Regions from separate parts of the Neorhizobium phenanthreniclasticum genome, predicted to be linked through region 1. Evidence: predicted binding sites of a transcription regulator. Region 1 holds the regulator's gene; each other region holds the start of a gene.

Region 1 (3,274 bases):
TCCGATCCATTGGTGGGTCGGGAGACTGCCCCGCGACGTGCCCGAACCACGGGCATCAGTAAATCAATCCGGAGCGATGGCCGTTCAGCCTGAAGCCGGCCCCGCGTTCAGTGGCGTCTTTATTCTGATGCTTGCGGGCTTTGCCCTGGAAGGATTCGTGCTGGCCTCCGTGCTGGTCCACATGGTTCCGCTGCTGACAGCACTTGGGCTTGGCACGGCAGGCCTCATGGTCTCCACCCTCTTCGGTCCCTCGCAGGTCGCCAGCCGCCTCCTGAACATGATCTTCGGAGGGCGCTTGTCACAGACGGTGCTCGCCGTGATCTCCGCGGGATTGCTCGCCGTCGCCCTTATCGTCCTGATGGCGACAAGTCCGTGGCTCCCCGGTCTCATCGCATTCGCGATCCTGTTCGGTCTGGGATCGGGGCTCGCAAGCATCGTCGGGGGAACGCTTCCACTGGAGCTTTTCGGAAGGCACGGTTATGGCGCACGGCTCGGCTGGGTGACCGCCGCACGCCAGTTTTCCTCAGCACTTGCCCCCTTTGCGTTCGCTGTCATGCTGGGAACTTGGGGGGTCGGCCAGGCAGTATCGATCAGCATTCTGGGAGGCGCGGCGGCCGTCGGCCTGTTCGGAGCGATCGCCTTCGCCCGCTACAGAGCAACAAGACCAGCAGCTGGACCTTTCGGTGGTTCGCAGGCCTGACAAGACACGACAAACAGGAGATGCAGGCCCCTCGGCGAAGCCCTAAAGAAAAGCAGCATAGGCCTTCCAACGATCGCGAGAAAATTCAGACGTCGCCGAGGGCGTAGCCCGCTCCGCGGACGGTCCGGATCACCTGGTCAGCCTTGCCCAGGCTGATGCCCTTCCGGAGGCGACCGATGTGCACGTCGACGGCGCGCTCGTCCACGGTTGCACCATCACCCCAGAGCGACCTTTTCAGCTCCGTCCGCGAATAGACCCGTCCCGGATACCGCATCAGGAACTCGAGAAGCCGGAACTCGGTGGGGCCGAGCCTGACTTCCTTCTTCTGCCTGTGGACCCTGTGTGCTTCGCGGTCGAGGGTCAGGTCTCCGACCCTGATCATATGGCTCAGAAGATTCGGATGCATGCGGCGAAGAAGGTTCTTCACCCTTATGGCAAGCTCGACGGAGGGGAATGGCTCTACGAGGCAGTCATCCGCGCCGGCAGCGAGACCCGTCAGCCTGTCGCTCTCGCTTTCCGCCGGAACAAGCAGGACCACGGGCACCCGCATCGTTGCTGGTTCGGTACGAAGTCTTCGGCAGATCTCGATGCCATTCAGCCCCGGAAGGGACGAACTCAGCACCAGTACATCGGGAAGGCTCGAAACCAACCGCTCCATCAGCTCGGAGCCCGCCGAAAGCAGCGTCACGTCGAAACCTTCATCGACAAGGGAGAACCGCAGCACTTCGCGCAGCGTTTCATCGCCATCGATCACCACGACAACTCGCGCTCCCATCGCGGTGCTCTCCCTAGTGTCCTTCCATCGAGTATCCGGCGCCGCGGACGGTGCGGATGACATCCTGCATGTTGGAGAAGTTGAGCGCCTTCCTGAGGCGTCCGACATGCACGTCGACGGTGCGCTCGTCCACATAGATGTCGTGGCCCCACACCCCGTCGAGAAGCTGCGAGCGCGAGAAGACCCGGCCGGGCGCGGCCATCAGGAATTCCAGAAGCCGGAACTCCGTCGGGCCGAGCCGCACTTCGCGGCTCTTGCGATGCACCCTGTGCGTCTCCCGGTCCAGCTCGATGTCGCCGCAGCGCAGGACGCTCGACAGCACTTCCGGACGCGCGCGCCGCAGCATCGCCTTCACTCGCGCCATCAGTTCCGGCGTCGAGAACGGCTTTACGACATAGTCATCGGCGCCGGTCGCAAGCCCGCGGACCCGTTCGCTCTCCTCGCCGCGCGCCGTCAGCATGATGATCGGCAGTCGCTCCGTCTCCGGCCGCATCCTCAGCCGCCGGCAGAGTTCGATGCCGGAAACACCGGGCAACATCCAGTCGAGGATCAGAAGATCCGGCGTGCGTTCCTGAAGCCTGATCTCGGCTTCATCCCCGCGCAGAATCGTCTCCACCTCATAACCTTCCGCTTCAAGGTTGTAGCGAAGAAGCACGCTCAGCGCCTCCTCATCCTCCACGACCGCGATCTTCGGCTGCATTCCGTCTTAGCTCCGTCACCATTCCATCGTCATTCGGCGCCATTATTCCGTGATCGCGCCGAGCGTGTTCGACGTATCGTCCTTCGGACGCTCGCCTTCCGGCTGGGCGCCGGTCGTCATGTAGTAGATCGTCTCGGCGATGTTGGTGGCGTGGTCGCCGATACGCTCGATGTTCTTGGCACAGAACAGAAGATGCGTGCAGGTGGTGATGTTGCGCGGATCTTCCATCATGTAGGTCAAAAGCTCGCGGAACAGGGACGTGTACATCGCGTCGATTTCCTCGTCGCGGATGCGGATCGCCTCCGCCTTCTCGGCCGAACGGCTAGAATAGACGTCCAGCACTTCCTTCAGCTGCGTCAGCGCCAGGTCCGACAGGTGCTCGATGCCGCGCGCGAGCTTGCGCGGCACACCGGTGCCCTGCACCGCGATCACCCGCTTGGCAGTGTTCTTGCCGAGGTCGCCGACCCGCTCCAGATCGGAGGCGATGCGCAGCGATCCGACGATGTCGCGCAGGTCGCCCGCAACCGGCTGGCGGCGGGCGATCGTCACGATCGCCTTGTCGCCGATATCGCGCTCGGCATGGTCGAGGATCACGTCGTCGGAGATCACCTTCTGGGCAAGGGCGGCATCGGAATTGACCAGTGCCCGCACTGCATCCGCGCACATCTGCTCCGCAAGCCCGCCCATCTCCGAAATCCGGCGGCTCAGATATTTCAGTTCGTCGTCATAGGCAGACAGGATATGTGTCGAAGACATGGTCTTATCCTCAGATTGTCAGAAAGGGCCCGCAACCGGCGATCAGCCGAAGCGGCCCATGATGTAGTCCTGCGTACGCTGGTCATCCGGATTGGTGAACATCTTGTCGGTATCGTTCTCCTCAACCAGGTTTCCGAGATGGAACATGGCAGTGCGTTGCGATACGCGGGCCGCCTGCTGCATCGAGTGCGTCACGATGACGATCGTGAAGTTTTCGCGCAGTTCGTGGATCAGCTCCTCGACCTTGGCGGTGGCGATCGGATCGAGCGCCGAACAGGGTTCGTCCATCAGGATCACTTCCGGGCTGACGGCAACGGCGCGCGCAATGCACAGGCGCTGCTGC
Region 2 (3,274 bases), on a different contig from region 1:
GCCACCGTTCCGGCGACTTCCACATAGTCGCCGACGGTCACGCTCGGAGTTCCCCCGGTAAAGACGAAGATGCCTTCCGAAGTAGTGCTGTCCCCATCGGCATCGCCGTCTTCCTCCTGAAGGTAGAAGCCGTCTGCAACCGTGTAAGTCACGATTGCAGAAACGAGCACATATTCGCCGACGAGGAAGCTGGCAGTACCGCTGCCCTGAACCTCGGAAATGAGATAGGCGGTCGGCTCACCGCCACCGCCGGGATCACTTTCATTGGCGGCACCTGGGGTCTGGTCCTGGGGACCGACCCAATCGGCCGGACCGTCACCGGTCCGCTGCAGCGACAGGCCTGCAGTCTCGTTGCCCGCCTCCGCCACACCGATATCGGTCGAGGTCGTGCCCGCAGCCGCTCCGTTCGACGCCGTAAAGCTGCCTTCATAAGACAGGAATTCGATCAGCGTTCCGTTATCGGAGAGCGCCACGCCGTCCGGCGCGCCGTTCTGGACGCCGTTGGCCGGCAACTCCCATACGTAATAGTCGTATTCGCCGTCCGAGGTCATCGAAAGGCTGGAAACGTCCGCCGAACCATAGGTGGAGCCGCCATTTCCGTTATAGAGTTCGACCAAGAGTCCGGAGACATCGGCGCCGACAGCGACGCGGATCTCGATGAATTCGCCCGTATCGGTGCCGGCATTGTCGTAGTGGATTTCGTTTATGCGCGGTGCGACGGGAGCGGCTTCATCCGCCCCGTTGATAGTAATCGTAACGTCCTGTTCGGTCCCGTCCGTACTCACGACTGGGAAACTGTCGGTGAGGCTCTCACCATCGCCGAGCGCATCGACATCTGCATTGTCGTTGTCGAGCGTATAGGTCCAGTTGCCTTCTTCGTCGATGCTGTAGGTACCGTAGCCCATAACGCTCGACTGGTCGCCCGCAGCTCGGAAGCGATCGTCATTATCGACGTCGTCGGCGACGAGCCGGCCGGTCGCGGCCGGCGTTCCCGATCCGGCACCACCAGCCTCGGTTACCAACCCGCTAGCATCTCCGGTAATGACAGCGGCATCATTCGCACCGGTGATCGTCACTTCCACGGTTGCAGTGCCGGTGCCGCCCCTGCCGTCGTCAACCGTATAGGTGAAGCTGTCGACGGCGGTTTCGCCTTCGTTCAGGTGCTGGAAAATACTGCCTGGATCGTAGGAGACGACACCGCTCGCAAGCGAGACGGATGCGCCGGCCGTGCTTGTCCCCGAAACGGCAGTGACCGAGATCTGGTCTCCATCGAAGTCCCGGTCGTTCGCAGTCAGGTCGCGCGCACTGATCGCAAGTGCGCCGTCCTCATCCGTCGACACTGCATCGTCGCCGGCAAGCACGGCATTGTTGCGGCCATCGAGATAGAGCGTATAGCTGCTCGCGGTAAAGCGGATGGCTTCGATATCGTTGAGGATATCCTGATCACCATCGGCGTCGGTCATCGTAAAGAAGATGTCGGACAGGCGTGTGATCTGCGGCAGGCGATAATCGGATATGCTTCCCGAATAGATCGCAGTGTCGAAACCCCGCCCGCCGGAGATCAGATCGCTGCCGTCGCCGCCCTCGATCTGATCATTTCCGTCCCCCGCAATGACTAAGTCATTCCCCGCGCCTGCCTCGATGCGGTCATCACCGCCAAGACCGGTGATGATGTCGTTACCTGGGCTACCCTCGATATGATCGGCCAGGCGGGTCCCAAAATAGAGCCGTGGGAGGGAAAAGAAGAAGGACATCTATGCAACCCCTTGTTGGAGGACGATGGATGGCTTGACATAGCAGCCGACTACGACAGTCGCTTGACATATGCTAATTAGCAAGGACGGGCAGGTCCTACGTGCCGATCGTCTATGCTTAGCGACGTCTTCGGCTTAGTCCTCCCGAAACGCCCGATTGAAGCTGTCAACGATCGGTCTCGTCAGATACTCGAAAAAGGTGCGCTCGCTCGTCTTGATGTAGGTTTCCACCGGCATGCCGGGATAGATCTGCTCCATCTTGATTTCCGGCGGCAGCGCATCGGTCATGCGCAACCGCGCGGTGTAGTAGGGCTGGTCATTGTTGTTCTGATCGACCAGCCGGTCAGCCGAGAGGTAGAACACGGTCGCATCAACGGTCGGCGTCGTGCGTGTATTGAGCGCGCTGAAGCGCAACCGCGCCTCTTGCCCCACCTTGATGACGTCCACATCCTGCGGGGAAACGCGTGCTTCAATCATCAGGCTGGATGCGGTTGGAAGAAGTTCGAGCAGGGTGTCGCCCGGACGGACAACACTCCCGCGGCTGTTAAATGCCATTTCAACGATGATCCCGTCGCTCGGCGACCGGATCACGATCCGGTCTAGAATGGCCTTGGCCGCACGTCGCTGCTCATCGGCGTCAGCAATTTGGACGCGCACCTCGTTGAGCTCGGAGATTGCCGTCTCGACGCGCTGCGTCTTCAGCCTGGCTATTTGTTCCTCGGCTTCGGCGATTTGTGTGCGCGATGTCAGAATGGACGCCTTCGTCTGGCCAAGCTCGCCCAGAAGGTCGGCCTCGCTTCGCAGCAGAGCCGTATACTCGGACCGATCCGTCAGGCCTTTGTCCAGCAGCCCCTTCTTCCGTTCTGCTTCCTCCTGGACGACCTCGATCTGCCGTTCCACTGCGATCTGCTGAGCTGCCATTCCTTCGATCTGATCATTCAGCGCATTGATACGTTGCTGCAGGATGGCAGCTTCCTGACGGTGGCGTGCCAGGCGTGCCGTGAATTCGGCCGACTGCTCGGCAAGGACGTCGCTTTCGCCTCCCGGCCCGGTCGTTCTTTCGAGACTTTCCGGAAAGACAAGCTGATCGACGCCATCCCGCTCGGCCGTAAGCCGCGTGGCGCGTGCCGAAAGGGCAACGAGTTGCTTCTGGATTCGATTGTACTGGACGAGAGCACTGGTTCCATCGAGTTCGAAGAGCGGTTGCCCGGCTTTGACGCGGGCGCCTTCCTGAACGAGAATCTTGTCGACGATACCACCTTCCAGATGCTGAACACGCTGGTTTTGCCCGGCAGCAGCAACGACACCCGGCGCAACGGCGGCGCCGGCCAGCGGAGCAAGCGATGCCCAGGCGCCAAAACCAAAGATGAAAAGAAAGGTCGCGCCAAGCCCGACAGCCGCGACCCGCCGCGTACTGGTCGGAACACCTCTGGCCCAATCTGCTTTGTCGTTCATCTCCGTCATTCTCCGGCAGCTGCCTCAACGCCTGACATCGGTGACACTGGCAAACTGTCCAAGCA
Region 3 (3,274 bases), on a different contig from region 1:
GCGTAGGCAAGCAGGCCCGGGTTCGGATTGTCCGAATTGATCGACGCGGTATTGATGATGGTGCTGCCTGGCTTCATATGCGGTACGGCGGCCTTGGAGAGATAGAACATCGCGTGAATGTTGACCTTGAAGGTGAGCTCCCATTCTTCGTCGCTGATATCTTCGATCGAGGAGAAGCTCGCCTGATGCGCCGCATTGTTGACGAGGATGTCGATACCGCCGAATTCCCCCACCGCCTTGTCGATGATCGCTCGGCAATGGGAGGAGGCCTTGATGTCGCCCGGCATGAGCACAGCCTTGCGTCCTGCTTCTTCAACAAGACGCTTGGTGTCTTCGGCATCCTCGTCCTCATCGAGATATGAAATCAGAAGATCGGCCCCCTCGCGCGCATAGGCGATCGCGACCGCCCGGCCGATGCCGCTGTCGCCGCCGGTAATGACGGCGCGTTTGCCGGCAAGCCGCCCCGACCCTCGGTAGGAAAGCTCGCCATGATCCGGCACCGGATCCATCCGGTTCGTAAAGCCGGGCATCGGTTGCTGCTGTTCGGGAAAGGGCGGCGTCGGGTACCGGGCCATGGGAAGCGTCCTCCTTTTCGGTTGGGAAGTTGCTTTTCCAACTCGCTGCAAAGGCGGATGTTCCCGACCGCAAACACGGAAAAGGAAGAAGGCGCCGAGACCGCGGCGATGCGGGAGCTGAACGCTCCCTGGAACATTGACGGCGCCGGAGGCTTAGCTTTTGTGCTGCGTATCATCCGCCTGCGGACTGCCGGAACCTCGGTCCAGTTTGCCCTGCTCGGCCTTGTAGAAATACTGGCTCGCGATCAGCCACCCTTTGAGCGGCCGGAGTGGCAAGAGGCAGGTGATGAGCAGCACCGGCAGAGAGATCAGGAGATGCACCCAGAATGGCGGCTGGTAGGAGACTTCAAGCCACACGGCCAACGCGATGCTGGGCACGCTGCCGAAACAGACGACGAAGAAGGCCGGACCATCCGCCGGGTCGGCAAAGGAATAGTCGAGGCCGCAGACCTCGCAATTGGGCCTGAGCGTCAGGAAGCCGTTGAAAAGATGTCCCTGGCCGCAACGCGGGCACCGGCCACGCATACCGGTGCTGGAGGGAGAAAGCGGGGGCCAATCGGCGTCATATGCCATGACATCTGCCTTTCGTGACAGGACACAATCTGTGGTTCATCTCTGGCTCGGCAATACCGTTCAAGCAAGGTCTTCTCTTGATACGCGTCAATTCGCCCCGCATGCGAACTGCCATGTCGAACCATGAAACTTCTGTGACAGGTCTATGGCAGGAGAAGCGAAATGCATAGTCTGAGGGCAACCGAATCGTCCTGCTGCTCTCGACGGAATCCCATGACATCCGAATTTCCAGGCCTCGGCATCACGTATCGCGGCCACTTCACGCGGCTCAAATGGCACCGGCTGCGCCGCAGCCTGACAGATCCCCTGTTTTCCGCCGAGATAATGGCCGAGGGGTTCCGATTGGGTGCCTCAACCGAACTCGATCTGCGCATACGCACCGATGGCGGCTTCGTCGTCCTGCACGACGCGGAGCTCGAAGGGGAAACCGATGGCGGCGGCCTCATCCGCGAGGCCTCCGCGGATGCCATCCGCCGACTTCACCTCAAGAGCGGCGGCCATCCGCCTATCCTCAGCGAAGATCTGGCATCGATGCTTCAGACCGCTCATCCAGACGCTCTTCTTCAGTTCGACATGAAAGACGAGCTTGCCGCCATCGGTCCGCGTGGGATGGACCATCTTGTGCATTATTTTGCCGATGCCGGCTCATCGATCATCATCAGCGCTCATGACCTCGACCTGATACTCGCGGTCAAGCAAAGGCTGCCGGATTTGAAACGCGGCATCGATCCCAGCGACAAGTTTGGCGACATTTACAAGGCCGGCGGCTGGAGCGCCGTCGAGAAGGACCTGCTCGCCGACATTCATGGCCCAACCGAACCGGACACGGTCTATCTCTACTGGCCGATCCTGCTCGACGCCGCCAAAGCCGGTCTGGACATGATCGGCCTCTGCCACGATGCCGGCAAGCTGGTCGACGCCTGGACCTTCAACCTCAGGAACCCGGATGCGGGGTTCGACGAGGGAGAAGCGCGCGATTTCGCCGCCCTGATGGCGCTGAAGCCGGACCAGATCACCACCGACGAGGCCCCCGCCACGGAACGCGCCTGGGCCGGGCTCGTAGGTTGAACGTCTCAATCGTCCCAGAACGGCTCGCGATAGACGCGCCGGCTGACCAGTTTCAGGCTTCGATCCGGCTGCAGGATATATCGCTCCTCGACCCGCTGGCCGAACTCGTTTCGGAACTGATGGCTCACGACGCTGCCGATCGGAGACTTGGTGAGCCGGGTGCGCGGCTGACCGCCATAGGTGATGCTGCCCGGAATGGGCTCGATCCCCGGTCCGATTTCGAGAGCTGGACTAGGCCTGCCGACGCTATCAACGGTACAGCCGGCGAGCGCAAGCACAAGGCCGGCGATGGCGACGATGGTTCTCATGAGTGATCCTTCCCGGTTTGAAGCAGTGGCGGATTGTCTCAATTCAGAAGTCGATCCGAAGTTCCCAACCGGCCCGGCCGATAAATATTCTACCCATCGCCAGAATATTCGTTACACATTTCAATCGCCAATCACTGAATGGGGAGAATGCGTGCCGTGACGAAACCGTATGGAGCCATGTCGATCGCCGAGCTTTCCGCGCTGATCCAGACTGGAACGGTCGACCCCGTCGCGGTGACCGAAGCAGTGCTTGCGGGCATCGAGGCCTACCCGGACAAGGCGGTCTTCATCTCCCTGCTGAAGGACCGGGCGCTGGCAGAGGCCGAGGCGTCCTCGAAGCGCCTGAAGGACGGCCGCTCGCTTGGCCTGCTCGATGGTATTCCGATCGCCTGGAAGGACCTTTTCGACGTCGAAGGACTGCCGACCACCGCAGGCTCCAAGGTGCTGAAGAAGGCCGAACCTGCCAGGAAGGATGCCGCGATCGTCGACCTTCTGAAACAGGCGGGCATGGTGGCGGTCGGCCGCACCAACATGAGCGAGTTCGCCTTTTCCGGCATCGGCATCAACCCGCATTACGGCACTCCTCGCAATCCGCATGGAAAGGATGTGCCGCGCATTCCGGGCGGTTCGTCCTCCGGCTCCGCCGTCGCGGTTGCAGCCGGCCTCGTTCCCGTCGCCATGGGTACGGACACCGGCGGCTCGATCCGCATCCCGTCGGCACTGAACGGTATCGTCGGTTACAAGGCGACA

Evidence for each region. Region 1 encodes PhoB, which activates phosphate uptake and scavenging genes when phosphate is short. Its sites were predicted from a motif close to TGTCATNNANCTGTCAT; they were not measured.
Region 2: a site for PhoB is predicted at 1,807-1,823, ahead of ABK249_RS13405 (ExeM/NucH family extracellular endonuclease). Genes of this name have one in related genera too.
Region 3: a site for PhoB is predicted at 1,272-1,288, ahead of ABK249_RS05350 (glycerophosphodiester phosphodiesterase). Genes of this name have one in related genera too.

The regions. Positions count from the first base shown of each region.
Region 1 is NZ_JBEAAL010000009.1:34,544-37,817, forward strand. It holds gene arsK (arsenite efflux MFS transporter ArsK) at 1-700, shown strand, start outside; gene ABK249_RS14405 (winged helix-turn-helix domain-containing protein) at 786-1,475, opposite strand; gene phoB (phosphate regulon transcriptional regulator PhoB) at 1,489-2,175, opposite strand; gene phoU (phosphate signaling complex protein PhoU) at 2,218-2,931, opposite strand; gene pstB (phosphate ABC transporter ATP-binding protein PstB) at 2,974-3,274, opposite strand, start outside.
Region 2 is NZ_JBEAAL010000008.1:79,087-82,360, forward strand. It holds gene ABK249_RS13405 (ExeM/NucH family extracellular endonuclease) at 1-1,754, opposite strand, end outside; gene ABK249_RS13410 (HlyD family type I secretion periplasmic adaptor subunit) at 1,890-3,209, opposite strand; gene ABK249_RS13415 (type I secretion system permease/ATPase) at 3,234-3,274, opposite strand, start outside.
Region 3 is NZ_JBEAAL010000002.1:248,945-252,218, forward strand. It holds gene ABK249_RS05340 (SDR family oxidoreductase) at 1-575, opposite strand, end outside; gene ABK249_RS05345 (DUF983 domain-containing protein) at 729-1,148, opposite strand; gene ABK249_RS05350 (glycerophosphodiester phosphodiesterase) at 1,362-2,216, shown strand; gene ABK249_RS05355 (membrane protein) at 2,222-2,524, opposite strand; gene ABK249_RS05360 (amidase) at 2,681-3,274, shown strand, end outside.